DNA from 3 places in the Edwardsiella sp. EA181011 genome. Region 2 is predicted to be linked to each of the others. Evidence: predicted binding sites of a transcription regulator. Region 2 holds the regulator's gene; each other region holds the start of a gene.
What was found. The regulator PurR, encoded in region 2, represses purine synthesis genes. The targets are predictions, from matches to a motif close to CANGCAAACGTTTGCNTG.
Positions count from the first base shown of each region.

Region 1: a site for PurR is predicted at 2,191-2,208, ahead of QY76_RS04690 (NCS2 family permease). Genes of this name have one in related genera too.
Region 3: a site for PurR is predicted at 1,443-1,460, ahead of cvpA (colicin V production protein). Genes of this name have one in related genera too.

Region 1 covers NZ_CP011364.1:1,029,803-1,034,381, forward strand. The annotation lists gene QY76_RS04680 (nucleobase:cation symporter-2 family protein) at 1-804, shown strand, start outside; gene guaD (guanine deaminase) at 835-2,151, shown strand; gene QY76_RS04690 (NCS2 family permease) at 2,391-3,758, shown strand; gene QY76_RS04695 (Na+/H+ antiporter) at 3,973-4,579, shown strand, end outside.
Region 2 covers NZ_CP011364.1:2,661,330-2,665,908, reverse strand. The annotation lists gene punR (DNA-binding transcriptional activator PunR) at 1-57, shown strand, start outside; gene QY76_RS11710 (ATP-binding cassette domain-containing protein) at 38-661, opposite strand; gene QY76_RS11705 (hypothetical protein) at 648-1,706, opposite strand; gene QY76_RS19330 (hypothetical protein) at 1,713-2,264, opposite strand; gene purR (HTH-type transcriptional repressor PurR) at 2,269-3,294, opposite strand; gene QY76_RS18770 (YnhF family membrane protein) at 3,649-3,738, shown strand; gene sodB (superoxide dismutase [Fe]) at 3,801-4,379, opposite strand.
Region 3 covers NZ_CP011364.1:1,863,589-1,868,167, reverse strand. The annotation lists gene purF (amidophosphoribosyltransferase) at 1-855, opposite strand, end outside; gene cvpA (colicin V production protein) at 877-1,386, opposite strand; gene dedD (cell division protein DedD) at 1,576-2,355, opposite strand; gene folC (bifunctional tetrahydrofolate synthase/dihydrofolate synthase) at 2,345-3,616, opposite strand; gene accD (acetyl-CoA carboxylase, carboxyltransferase subunit beta) at 3,764-4,579, opposite strand, start outside.

The DNA.
Region 1 (4,579 bases), 1.6 Mb from region 2:
CACCCCTTGCTGCGGATGGGCGGCATCGCCATCGGGCTGATTGCCGGCTATATCGTGGCGCTGTGCCTGGGCATGGTGGACTTCAGCGCCCTGCGCGACCTGCCGCTGGTGACCGTGCCGGTTCCCTTTAAATATGGCTTTACCTTTGACATGCACGCTTTCCTGGTGGCCGGCACCATCTATCTGCTCAGCGTGCTGGAGGCGGTGGGGGATATTACCGCGACGGCGATGGTCTCGAATCGCCCCATCGAAGGGCCGGAGTATCAGTCGCGTCTGAGCGGCGGGGTGCTGGCCGATGGGCTGGTGTCGGTCATCGCCTCTGCCCTGGGGTCGCTGCCGCTGACCACCTTCGCCCAGAATAACGGGGTGATCCAGATGACCGGCGTGGCCTCGCGCTATGTCGGTCGGGCTATCGCCGTGATGCTGGTGCTGCTGGGGCTGTTCCCGGTGATCGGCCGTTTCTTTACCACCATTCCGGCCCCAGTACTGGGCGGCGCGATGACGCTGATGTTCTCAATGATCGCCATCGCCGGGATCCGCATCATCATTTCCAACGGACTGCGTCGCCGCGAGACCATTATCGTCGCCACCTCCCTTGGGTTGGGGCTGGGGGTTTCGTACGATCCGGCCGTATTCCGAGTATTGCCGGATTCGCTGTATGTCCTGGTAGAGAACCCCATTTGCGCCGGTGGTCTGACGGCTATCATCCTGAATTTGCTGATCCCGATGCGGAAAAAGGCCGAGGTTCGCGAAGAGAGGGATACGGTGGTCGAGCCGTTACGCGGCGAAGAAGAGATGGATTGAGTCGATGTCTTGGCTGATTAGGAGTTAATCATGGTTTGTGAACATACCCTCAAGGCAGTACGCGGCAGCATTCTAGATGTCACCCGCACGGTAACCGATCCGCAGGAGGTCGAGTCCGCGCTGCGTTTTATTGAGGACGGGCTACTGTTGATCCGTAACGGCAAGGTGGACTGGTGTGGTAGCTGGGAAGAGGGGCGGGAGCGTATTCCCGCCTCGATCCGAGTGCGAGACTACCGCGGCAAGCTGATCGTCCCCGGCTTTGTCGATACCCATATTCACTATCCGCAGAGCGAGATGGTCGGGGCCTATGGCGAACAGCTGTTGGAGTGGCTGAACAAGCACACTTTCCCCACCGAGCGGCGCTATAACGATCTCGATTACGCCCGCGAGATGTCTAACTTTTTCCTTAAGCAGCTGCTGCGTAACGGTACCACCACCGCCTTGGTGTTCGGCACCGTGCACCCCGAGTCGGTGGACGCGCTGTTTGAGGCTGCCAGCCATATCAACATGCGCATGATCGCCGGCAAGGTGATGATGGATCGCAATGCGCCGGACTATCTGCTGGACGATGCGCAGAGCAGCTACGAACAGAGCAAGGCGCTGATCGAGCGTTGGCACAAGAATGGCCGCCTGCTGTATGCGGTGACGCCGCGCTTCGCGCCGACCTCCAGCCCGGAGCAGCTGGCGATGGCTCAGCGCCTGCGCGAAGAGTACCCCGACACCTATCTGCATACCCACCTGTGTGAAAACCGCGACGAGATCGCCTGGGTCAAGTCGCTGTACCCGCACCATGACGGTTATCTGGATGTGTATCACCAGTATGGCCTGACCGGGAAGAACTGCGTGTTCGCCCACTGTATCCACCTGGAGGAGAAAGAGTGGGACTGCCTGAGCGATACCGGCTCTTCGATCGCCTTCTGCCCGACCTCTAACCTGTACCTCGGCAGCGGCCTGTTTAACCTGCAAAAGGCCTGGCGCAAGCGGGTGAAGGTGGGGATGGGAACCGACATCGGCGCCGGGACCACCTTTAACATGCTGCAGACGCTGAATGAGGCCTACAAGGTGATGCAGCTGCAGGGCTGCCGCCTGTCCGCCTATGAGGCGTTCTACCTGGCAACCCTGGGCGGCGCGGCCTCTCTGGGGCTGGACGATCGCATCGGTAACTTCCTGGTCGGTAAAGAGGCCGACTTTGTGGTGCTGGAGCCGACGGCGACGCCGCTGCAACAGCTGCGCTATGACAACTCGGTCTCTTTGGTGGATAAGCTGTTTGTCATCATGACACTGGGCGACGATCGCACCATATATCGTACCTATGTCGATGGTCGTTTAGTGTACGAACGCACCTAAAATGTCGCGTTTGTGGGTTGAAATGACGAGGTATTAGGTCAGATAATCGTTTGCCTTTTACTTCCGTCCCATTTTTACCCGAATTTGGTCGCAGGATGTAGTGGCAGGGAGTAGCGGCTGCCCACGGGGGCAGCCGGATGGGGCGGAGGGCAGACACAGCATTATGGGCCGCTCTGCAATAACAGACGTAATCGATTACGTTACAGAAAAGTTTTTTAAATCACTCAGAGGACATCATCATGTCTAGCGATTCTTCTCAGGTATCAGCGGCAGGGAAGTCACGGGGATCACTCGATACATTTTTTAAGATCTCGGTGCGTGGTAGCAGCGTGCGCCAAGAAGTGCTCGCCGGTTTAACGACGTTTTTGGCGATGGTTTATTCGGTGATCGTGGTACCGGGCATGCTGGGCAAGGCTGGCTTTCCGCCGAGTGCGGTATTTGTGGCGACCTGTCTGGTGGCTGGCTGCGGCTCTTTGCTGATGGGGCTGTGGGCCAACCTGCCGATGGCGATTGGCTGTGCCATCTCCCTCACTGCGTTTACCGCCTTCAGCCTGGTGCTGGGGCAGCATATCAGCGTGCCGGTGGCGCTGGGCGCCGTATTCCTGATGGGTATTCTGTTTACCGCCATCTCGGTGACCGGGATTCGAACCTGGATCCTGCGCAATCTGCCGATGGGGATCGCCCACGGCACCGGTATCGGTATCGGCCTGTTCCTGCTGCTGATCGCCGCCAACGGCGTCGGCCTGGTGGTGAAAAACCCGCTGGAGGGACTGCCGGTCGCGCTGGGCGCCTTTACCTCGTTCCCTGTGATGATGTCCCTGCTGGGGCTGGCGGTGATCTTCGGTCTGGAAAAGCTGAAGGTGCCGGGCGGCATTCTGCTGGTGATTATCGGTATCTCCATCGTCGGCCTGATCTTTGATCCCAGCGTGAAGTACCACGGTCTGGTTGCGATGCCGAGCCTGGCCGGCGCCGACGGTCAGTCCCTGATCTTTAGCCTGGATATCATGGGCGCCCTGCAGCCGGTGGTCTTGCCGAGCGTACTGGCCCTGGTGATGACCGCGGTGTTTGACGCCACCGGAACCATCCGCGCGGTGGCCGGTCAGGCGAACCTGCTGGACAAGGATGGCCAGATCATCAGCGGCGGTAAGGCGCTGACCGCGGACTCCGTCAGCTCGATCTTCTCCGGTCTGGTCGGCGCGGCGCCGGCGGCGGTGTATATCGAGTCTGCCGCCGGTACCGCGGCCGGTGGGAAAACCGGTCTGACCGCTGTGGTGGTCGGGGTGCTGTTCCTGCTGATCCTGTTCCTCTCGCCGCTCTCCTATCTGGTTCCGGGCTACGCGACGGCGCCGGCGCTGATGTATGTCGGCCTACTGATGCTGAGCAACGTCGCCAAGCTGGACTTCAACGACTTCGTCGATGCGATGTCCGGTCTGGTGTGCGCGGTGTTTATCGTGCTGACCTGTAACATCGTGACCGGTATCATGCTCGGCTTTAGCACCCTGGTGATCGGCCGCGTATGCTCCAAAGAGTGGAACCGTCTGAACATCGGTACCGTGGCGATCGCAGTGGTGCTGGTGGCGTTCTACGCCGGCGGCTGGGCGATTTAAGCGGCTTTGGCATCCTCCTGTGGAAAAGCGCCTACGGGCGCTTTTCTGCTGTCTGGGCGGCACGAATATCAACGGCGGCGCTACCGCAGTGCATTTTCCGTGTTATCTCGGTCTTTCAGGGGATATTTCTCTTCGGCTCAAAATTCATAAGATGATATTTTATAAAGCGTTGCGTTAGTCCTGTTGGCCCTGTTGGCATTGAGTCTGAAAGAACATGGAAATATTCTTCACAATCCTGATCCTGATTTTGGTGGTATCGCTCTCCGGCGTGGTAACGCGCCTGCTGCCGTTTCAAATCCCGCTGCCGCTGATGCAGATCGCCATCGGGGCGCTGCTGGCCTGGCCCCACTTTGGCCTGCACGTGGATTTTGACCCTGAGCTGTTCCTGGTGCTGTTTATTCCGCCGTTGCTGTTTGCCGACGGTTGGAAAACCCCGACGCGGGAGTTTTTGCACCACGGTAGGGAGATCCTGGGGCTGGCGCTGGTGCTGGTGTTGATTACCGTGGTCGGCGTCGGCTACTTTCTGCACCTGCTGCTGCCGGAGGTTCCGCTGGTGGCGGCCTTTGCGCTGGCCGCCGTGCTGTCACCCACCGACGCCGTCGCGCTCGGTGGTATCGTCGGCCAGGGACGGATCCCCAAGAGCATCATGGGGGTGCTAGAGGGGGAGGCGCTGATGAACGACGCCTCCGGCCTGGTCTCCCTGAAGTTCGCTATCGCGGTGGCGATGGGTACCATGGTGTTCACCGTCTCCGGCGCGACGCTGGAATTTCTCAAGGTGGCGCTGGGCGGTCTGCTGACCGGCGCGGCGGTCACCTGGCTGT
Region 2 (4,579 bases):
TATCTGGGCGATACCCGTACCATGAATCAGGAGTGGCTTATGCCGCAGCCAGCGTGACGATCCGTCCGTCGGGCGGAACGTCGGCGCGATCGTGGGTGACTAGGATCGCGGGAATGGCGCGTTCGGCGATCTGCCCGTAGACCCAGCGGCGAAAACGGCGGCGCAGCGGGGCGTCCAGGCGGGAGAAGGGCTCATCGAGCAGCAGGGCCGAGGGCGCGGCCAGCAGCGTGCGCAGTACGCTGATGCGCGCGCGCTGCCCCCCTGAGAGGGCGGCGGGATAGCTGGCGCCCCGTCCGGCCAGCTCCGCCTGCTGCAGCGCGCGCGTCACCGCCTCATCCGATACCCCCGGCGGCAGGGCAAAACGCAGATTCTGCGCTACAGTCAGGTGTGGGAACAGAACATCATCCTGAAACAGCAGCCCGATCCCGCGCCGCCAGGGCGGCACGCGGCTCAGGCTGCGCCGATCCAGCCAGACTTCGCCGCGGGCGACCAGCGGCGGCTGCAGATGGCCGCCGATCCCGGCCAGCAGGGTGGATTTGCCGCAGCCGCTGGGGCCCATCAGCGTGACGATCTCCCCCGGCGCGACCGTCAGCGTCAACGGTGCCAGCAGGGGACGCCCGGCCAGTTCGACGCTCAGCTGGCGGAGATTAAGGGTGGTCATGCGACGTTGCTCCTCGTATACCGCGCCGCGGCAGCCACAGCGCCAGCAAAAATGCCGGCAGCGGTAGCAGGGTTTGCCACAGGGCGCCGATGGCGGCCAGGCGGCGATCGATGCCGCTGGCATAGGCGACGGTTTCCGTGGCCAGGGTCGGCAGCCGCCCGGCGCCCAGCCCCAGCGTCGGCAGATACATGCCGACGCTGACCGCGATGCCAAAGGCCACCGTCAGCCGCAGCGCCGGCAGCATCTGCGGCAGCTTAATCCGGTAAAAGGCCTGCCAGGGCGTCTTACCTAACGCCAGCGCTACCCGGATCTGACGCGTATCGAAACGCAGCCAGGCGCCGGACAGCGTCAGCAGGTAGTAGGGGGTGACGAACAACAGCTGGCCATAGATAACCAGCGGGTAGCTGCCCAGCAGCTGGCTGCGGGCGGCGAAATACTGCAGGCCGAAGATCAGCCCCATCTGCGGCAGCAGCAGCGGCAACAGCAGCCAGGCACCGGGGGCCCGCCGTCTCAGGGCATACCACTCCAGCGTGCCGAGCGCCAGGATCAGCGCCAGCAGATTGACCGCCAGCGCGATGCACAGGGTATGCCACAGCGGGGCGCTCCAGTCACTGAGGCTGTACAGCCAGCTGTCATAGCGCCACTGCTGCGGCCAGCGTTGCGCAAAGGGCCAGCGCTGGGCCAGCGAAATCAGCACCAGCATCAGGTAGGCCGCAGCGGTCAGCGCCAGGGGCCAAAAGGCGGCATAGGCCGCTGACCCGCCGAGGGCGACGCGTCGTCGCGGGGGCCGGCGGCCCACGGCGACCCACAGGCGCTCTATGCCATACCAGAGCAGCAGCGCCAGCGCGTTTAAGAGCATCAGCAGCAGCGCCCCGAGGGCCGCTAGCGCCGTCTGCCCACCGTCGGCAATCCACTGCCACAGCAGCTGCGCAAACAGCAGCGGCCGCTGCGGACCGAGCAACTGCGCCAGATCCAGCGCCGACAGGGCAAAGGCCAGGACGCAGAACATGGGCAGGCGTAGCCCCGGCAGCAGCTGCGGAACCACGATACGTCACCAGCCCTGCGCCGGGGGATAGCCCAGCGCGGCGCCGATACGCAGCTGCCGCGGCGCCGCGCAGCGGGCGGCCAGATTCAGGGTAAGCAAATAGAAAAAGGGGGTCTCTTTTAACAGCAGGAGCAGCGAGAGGCTCAGGCCGTAGGGATCGTTGGGAAGCGGCAGGTCGGGCGGCTGCTGCCAGCCAAACAGCGGCGCCATCAGGCGCCACAGCAGGCCGGTTGGCGCCAGCAGCATCAGCAGGCCGGTGGCCAGGGCGATGTGGGGGGCCGCCAACAGCAGCGCCGGCGCCAGCGCATGCTGACGCTGACGCCGCAGGGTGAACCCGGCCAGCGCCAGCGCCAGCAGCAGGGCACCGGCGCTGGCCCCCAGCGCTATCCACAGCGACAGACCGAGGCTGTGACCGAGCGCGGGCCACTGCAGCAGTCGCTGCAGCGCCTGTCCTGCATCCTGTCCGGTCAGCGGCAGTAGGGTTGCCGGGACCATCGCCGCCAGCGGCAGCGCGCCGGACAGCAGCACCAGCGCGGGAAACAGGACTAGCCGAGACACGCGCTTAGCGGCGGTAGTCGATGAACGGTCCGTCGGCCACGGAGCGGCGCTCAACCAGCTTAGGATGTACTTCGATGGTTTGGGCGTCCTCGCGCTTGCTGGTAATGCGATCGAGCAGCATGTCGAACGCCATGGCGCCAAGGCGCTCCTTGGGCTGATGAATGGTGGTCAGCGCCGGGGTAAAGTAGCGGGCGTTGCGCACGTTATCGTAGCCGATGACGGAGATATCCTGCGGTACGCGCAGTCCCATCTCATCCGCTGCGCAAATGGCGCCCATCGCCATGATGTCGCCGCCGACAAACACCGCCGTCGGACGCTGTTTCTGCGCCAGAATGTTTTGCATCGCCGCATAGCCGGACTCCGGCTCGAAGTCGCCTTCGACCAGCCATGACTCCTGCGGCGTGATATTGGCCTCCTGCAGCGCCTTGAGGAAGCCGCGCAGTCGACCGCCGCCGGTGTTGCGCGATACCGGGCCGGTGATGGCGCCAATGTCGCGGTGGCCACGCTCGATCAGGTAACGGCCGGCCAGATAGCCTCCCTCGAAGGCGTTGTCCTGGATAGCGTCGGTAAAGTCGCTGCGGCGGGTTCCCCAGTCCATGACCACCATCGGGATGTGGCGGTAGTCCTCCAGGATCTCCAGCAGGTTTTCCGGGTATTCGGAGCACATCACCAGCAGGCCGTCGACGCGTTTCTGCGCCAGCATGGCCAGGTAGGCTTTCTGCTTCTCCAGATTATTGTGGGAGTTACACAGGATCAGGGTATAGCCTTGGCTGTAGCAGCTATTCTCTACCGATTCGATGACCTCGGCAAAGTACGGCGCCTCGCTGGAGGTCGCCAGCAGGCCGATGGATTTGGTGTGGTTGACCTTCAGGCTGCGGGCAACGGCGCTGGGGGAGTAGTGTAGTTCTTTAATGGCCTCCCAGACGGCGGCTTTGGTCTCGTCGGCGACAAAGCGGGTTTTATTGATGACGTGAGACACCGTGGTGGTCGATACGCCTGCGCGCTTTGCCACATCTTTAATCGTTGCCATGAAACAAATGACTCCTGGGCGTACGCGCTGCGTCGCCGTTTTGTTAATCGTTTGCCTGCGTGCATCGGAAAATACGCCTGACAGCGCGGCTCGGCGCCGGCGCGTTTGCGCAATAGGGTGACGTTTGCCATTTCTTGTTTAGAATTATAGCGTCGGCACGCGGCAGTAAACCGCAAATTCTGTCTGATCTCAGGCAAAAGGGGAAGCACTAATTGGCGATTTGCGCAGGATGTAATCATAAGATTTTCTGCGTGTTTTAAGATGTGATTTATGTAAAAATGATTTAACACGGGTTTTGTGCGAACTTTCAAGTCAGTAAAAATTGATCCGGAACGTAAAACATGAGGTGTCAGGATGGAAAACGATCTGAAGTATTCTCTGGTAACAACGGTGGTGGCGCTGGCGCTGATCGTCGTGGCCAGCCTGATCGCCGCACTGCACTAAGTCAGCGGGTGGCATAAATAAAAAAGGCGCTCGGTGAGCGCCTTTTTTATCTCTGCGGCCGGTTACGCCAGATTCTGGGCGACGAACTCCCAGTTTACCAGCGCCCAGAAGTTTTCCAGGTACACCGGGCGAGCGTTACGGTAGTCGATGTAGTAGGCGTGCTCCCATACGTCCACGGTCAGCAGCGGCTTGTCGTCGCCGGTCAGCGGGGTCGCGGCGTTAGCGGTGTTGACGATGGCCAGGGTGCCGTCCGCCTTTTTCACCAGCCAGGTCCAGCCGGAGCCGAAGTTGCCGACGGCAGACTTGGTCAACGCGTCTTTGAACGCGGCAAATGAGCCGAAGGCGGCGTTGATGGCGTCAGCCAGGGCGCCGCGTGGCTCGCCGCCGCCGTTCGGGGAGAGACAGTGCCAGTAGAAGGTGTGGTTCCACACCTGAGCGGCGTTGTTAAAGATACCGCCGGAGGCGCTCTTCACGATCTCTTCCAGCGATTTCCCTTCGAACTCCGTGCCTTTGATCAGATTATTCAGGTTGACCACATAGGCGTTGTGGTGCTTACCGTAGTGGTATTCCAGCGTTTCGGCGGAGATATGCGGTTCCAGCGCATTCATGGCGTACGGTAATGCAGGTAATTCAAATGACATAGCTCTCTCCTTAATGCTTCTGTGGCAAGACGGTTAATCCGTAAGCAACGCACGTAAGACGCCGCCGGCGGTTAGACAAAAATGAAAAAATCTTGTTGTCCGCTTGTTATGGTTTGTGATTCTAGCAAGTTTTGCCGTGAAAGACAGGGGGCAGGTGTATTTTAGCTGACTGAGTGGCGAAATGTGTAGCAGACACGCGG
Region 3 (4,579 bases), 800 kb from region 2:
CTCGCCTAGCTTCTGCCCCATCCGCACCCGGGCGCTATACACGGAGATCTTGTCGATAAACGAGTCCGGGCGGGCAAAATAGACATACTCGAACAGGCAGGGATGGCTCTTCGGCTCCTGGGCACACTGGCGGGTAAACAGCTGCCCCTGCAGATTAACGTAGATCGCCTCGCCCGGCGCCACGTCGCGGATAAAGTCAAACCCCAGCGTATCCAGCGCCACGCTCTCCGAGGCGACCATGTATTCGGTACGGCCATCCTCCAGGGTTCGCTTGCCGATCACCAGCGGCCGGATACCGTTCGGGTCGCGGAACGCCACCATGCCATGGCCGATGATCATCGCCACGCAGGCATAGGCCCCGCGGATTTGGCGATGGGTCGCCGCGACGGCGGCGAAGATGTTCTCTTCGCTCAGCGGATAGTGATCGTAGCGATCCAGCTCGTAGGCGAAGATGTTCAGCAGGATCTCGGAGTCTGAGGTAGTATTGACATGGCGGCGGGCATGCTCAAACAGCTGCTGCTTCAGCTGATGGGCGTTGGTCAGATTGCCGTTGTGCGCCAGAGTGATGCCAAAGGGGGAGTTAACATAGAACGGCTGAGCCTCCGATGCGCTGGAGCTTCCGGCGGTGGGATAGCGCACATGCCCTATCCCCATATTTCCCTGCAGGCGCTGCATATGGCGCGCCTCAAACACATCACTGACCAGTCCATTGGCCTTGCGCAGGCGGAAGGCATGGTTATCATCGATGGTGACGATGCCGGCGGCGTCCTGGCCGCGGTGCTGCAGCACCGTCAGAGCATCATAGATAGACTGGTTGACCGGTGTAAAACCGGCGATACCGACAATACCGCACATGTTGTCATTTCCTCATCAGCGTTACCGGAGCGGCAGCGACGGCATGTGCTCCGGCAAGAAACTCGACGTGCTTTGCAGATAGTCAAATGACCACCTGATGATAGGGCTAAACTGCGGGATCAGCCGGGACTGCTTCCACTCCTCGCTTTGCGCCATCGCCGTGAAGGTGTCCATAAAGAACAGCAGCGCGGCGACGATCAGGATACCGCGTATGGCGCCAAAGCAGATGCCCAGCACCCGATCCGTTCCGCCCAGCCCGGTACGCTCCACCAGGGAGCCGATCACATAGTTGACGATGGCGCCGACGATCAGGGTCGCGACGAACAGCACCGCTATCGCAATGCCGTTACGCACCAGCGGATCCTCAAAGCGGGTAAAGAAGGCGGCCAGATAGGGGTAAAAATGGCTGGCGACAAAGAACGCCGCTCCCCAGGTAACCAGCGACAGCGCCTCGCGCACAAAGCCCCGGATTAAGCTGACCAGTGCAGAAAATCCGACGATGCCAATAATGACCCAATCAATCCAAACCATGACAATTCCAACGCATGAACTGCCGCAAATGTCGCCCGCGGCGCATTCTAACAGAAAAAGAAAACGTTTGCGTAGCAGATTTCCGCCGCACGGCATAAATAAATCTGCCGCGTCCTGCGCCCGTTTTCACCAAAAAAATGGCGCTGTCCGCCGCCGCGAACAGCGCCGTCGAACGCCGTTAAGCGCGGCTTAGCGCACGCTGTAATTACGGATCTGCCCATTCAGCCCGCTCAGGCTGTTCAGCTCCGGCAGCGCCGACTGCAGCTTGGCGCGCGACGCCTCCGGGCCCACGAACAGCCGGTTGATCTCGCCCTGCACCGGCGTCGCCGGTACGCTATAGACTCGATAGCCGGACAGACGCAGCTTGGCGATGATCTCATTCACCTTGCCCGCGTTACGCAGCGCACCGAGCTGCACCACATAGGCCTGACCGACCGGCGCTTTCTCGCTGGCGTCGCTCTTGGCGACGGGCGCGGGCGGCGGCGTCGGACGGCTTTCTGGCGCCGGCGTCACGCTCTTCGCCGGCTCGGCGGCCTTGGGACGGCTCTCCGCGACCCGCGTCGGCGGCTCGCTGGCCTTCGGCCTGCTCTCCTGCGGCGCCGGTGCGCTGATCGGCGGCGGGGCCGTACGCTGCGGCGCGGGCTCCGGCGCCCGGCTCTCGACCGGCTTCAGCTCTACCAGCTCGCCCTCGCCGCGGGTAGGCGTCGGGGCCACCGCAGGCGCGGGCGCAGGGGGCGTCGCAGCACCGGTCGCGCTGGCGCTAGGCAGCGGCGTTTCCCCCAGCGGCTGCGTTACCGGCGGAATGGCATCCGTCGGATCGTCCTCTCCCGGACGCGGCACCAGCGGGATCGCGGCAAACTCATCCTGATAATGCTTTTTCTGGCCATCCAGCAGACCGGGCAGAATGATCACCCCCAGCGCCACCAGGATCACCGTACCGACCAATCGGTTCTGAAACTTACTTGCCACCCGTCTCTCCTGACGCGAGGGCTGCCATCACGTGAGCAACCGTATGGAAGGAACCGCAGACCACCACCGTGTCGTCGGCGGCCGCATCGGCCATCGCCTGACGCCAGGCCTGTTCAACCCCGTCGAACGCCTGGGCGGCGGCGGACAGATGCGCCGTTAACGCCGAGACCGCCGCACCGCGCGGTCCCTCCAGCGGCGCACAGTACCACTGGTCAACCAGCGGCGTCAGGCAGGCCAGCGTACCGGCGATATCCTTGTCCGAGAGCATGCCGATCACCATACGCAGGCGGCCGCGCTGCGGCCGCGCGCGCAGCCGCTGGGCCAGATAGGCCGCCGCGTGAGGATTGTGCGCGACGTCCAGGATCAGGCGCGGCGCCTCCGACAGCTGCTGAAAGCGCCCCGGCAGCACCGCATCGCGCAGCCCCTGGCGGATCGCTGCATCATCGACCGGCAGCGGCCCATAACTGAGCGCCGCCAGCGCCGTCGCCGCGTTGGCCAGCGGCACCTGAGGCAGCGGCAGCCCCTCAACATGGCGCGTGGCATCGTGCCAGCGCCACCCCTGAGCCTCCACGCTGAAATCCCAGTCCGCGCCGCGTCGCAGCAGATGAGCGCCACACGCCTGCGCGGCCGCGCCAATCGAATCCGGCATATCGGGTTCGCCGACCACCGCCGGCGCCGCGCCGCGGAAGATACCGGCCTTCTCACGGCCGATGCTCTCGCGGGTATCGCCCAGCCAGTCGGTGTGATCCAGCGCGATGCTGGTCACCACCGCGACGCTGGGATCCACGATGTTGGTCGCATCCAGGCGGCCACCGAGGCCGACCTCCAGGATCACCGCATCCAGCGCCGCCTTCTTAAACAGGTACAGCGCGGCCAGCGTGCCGAATTCGAAATAGGTCAGCGATACGCCGTCGCGCCCCGCCTCAACGGCGGCGAAGGCGGCGGCGTGCGCCGCATCGTCCAGCTCGCGGTGCTGGATGCGCACCCGCTCACGATAGTGCAGCAGGTGCGGCGAACCGTATACCCCAACCCGATAGCCCGCCGCCATCAGGATCGCCTCCAGCGTGCGGCAGGTCGTCCCTTTCCCGTTCGTTCCCGCGACGGTATACACCACCGGGGCCGGCGTCAGCAAGCCCAGGCGCTGCGCGACGCGGCGCACGCGGTCCAGACCGAGATCGATGGTCTTACTGTGCAGCTGCTCAAGGTAGTCAAGCCAGGTGGAGAGTGGAGAGGTTGCCAATGGCGTAGGAAGCGTATTCATGCTGTTTTACGTCCCGTAATAAAACCGATTGTGGCGTGTATAGCCGGCCCCAGAGGGGCGCCGGTTACCGAAGAGGTGCGACGTATGGAATACGCCATACGCCGCATCGGCGGCCTGTGCGGCGCGCCGGAAACACAGACGTAAATATTACGCCTGTGCGCTGCTTTCCGCGTCAGCAGCCTGTTGGGTACCGTCGCCCAGCGGATCCGGACGGCCAGTCATCTTGGCCACCAGACAGGCCAGCTTATCGCGCATCGCCGGACGGCGTACGATCATATCGATAGCCCCTTTCTCCAGCAGAAACTCACTGCGCTGGAAGCCCGCCGGCAGCTTCTCCCGCACCGTCTGTTCAATGACGCGCGGGCCGGCGAAGCCGATCAGCGCCTTCGGCTCGGCGATATTGATATCGCCCAGCATGGCCAGACTGGCGGAGACGCCGCCCATGGTCGGATCGGTCAGCACGGAGATATAGGGCAAACCGCGCTCACGCATCTTGGCCAGCGCCGCGCTGGTCTTCGCCATCTGCATCAGCGACATCAGCGCCTCCTGCATCCGGGCGCCGCCGCTGGCGGAGAAGCAGATCAGGGCGCAGTTATCCTCCAGAGCCTGTTCAACGGCGCGAACAAAGCGTGAGCCGACCACGGAGGCCATGGAGCCGCCCATAAAGGAAAACTCAAACGAGGCGGCCACCACCGGCATCCCGTGCAGGGTACCTTTCATCACCACCAGCGCATCTTTTTCGTCGGTCTCTTTCTGAGCGGCGGCCAGGCGATCCTTATACTTTTTGGAGTCTTTGAACTTCAGGATATCCTTCGGCTCCAGCTCGCTGCCCAGTTCGACGTGGCTGCCGTCATCCAGCAGCGTATTCAGACGCATGCGCGCCGTCATACGCATGTGGTGGTCGCACTTGGGGCAGACCTCCAGATTACGCTCCAGCTCGGCGCGGTAGAGCACCTGACCACA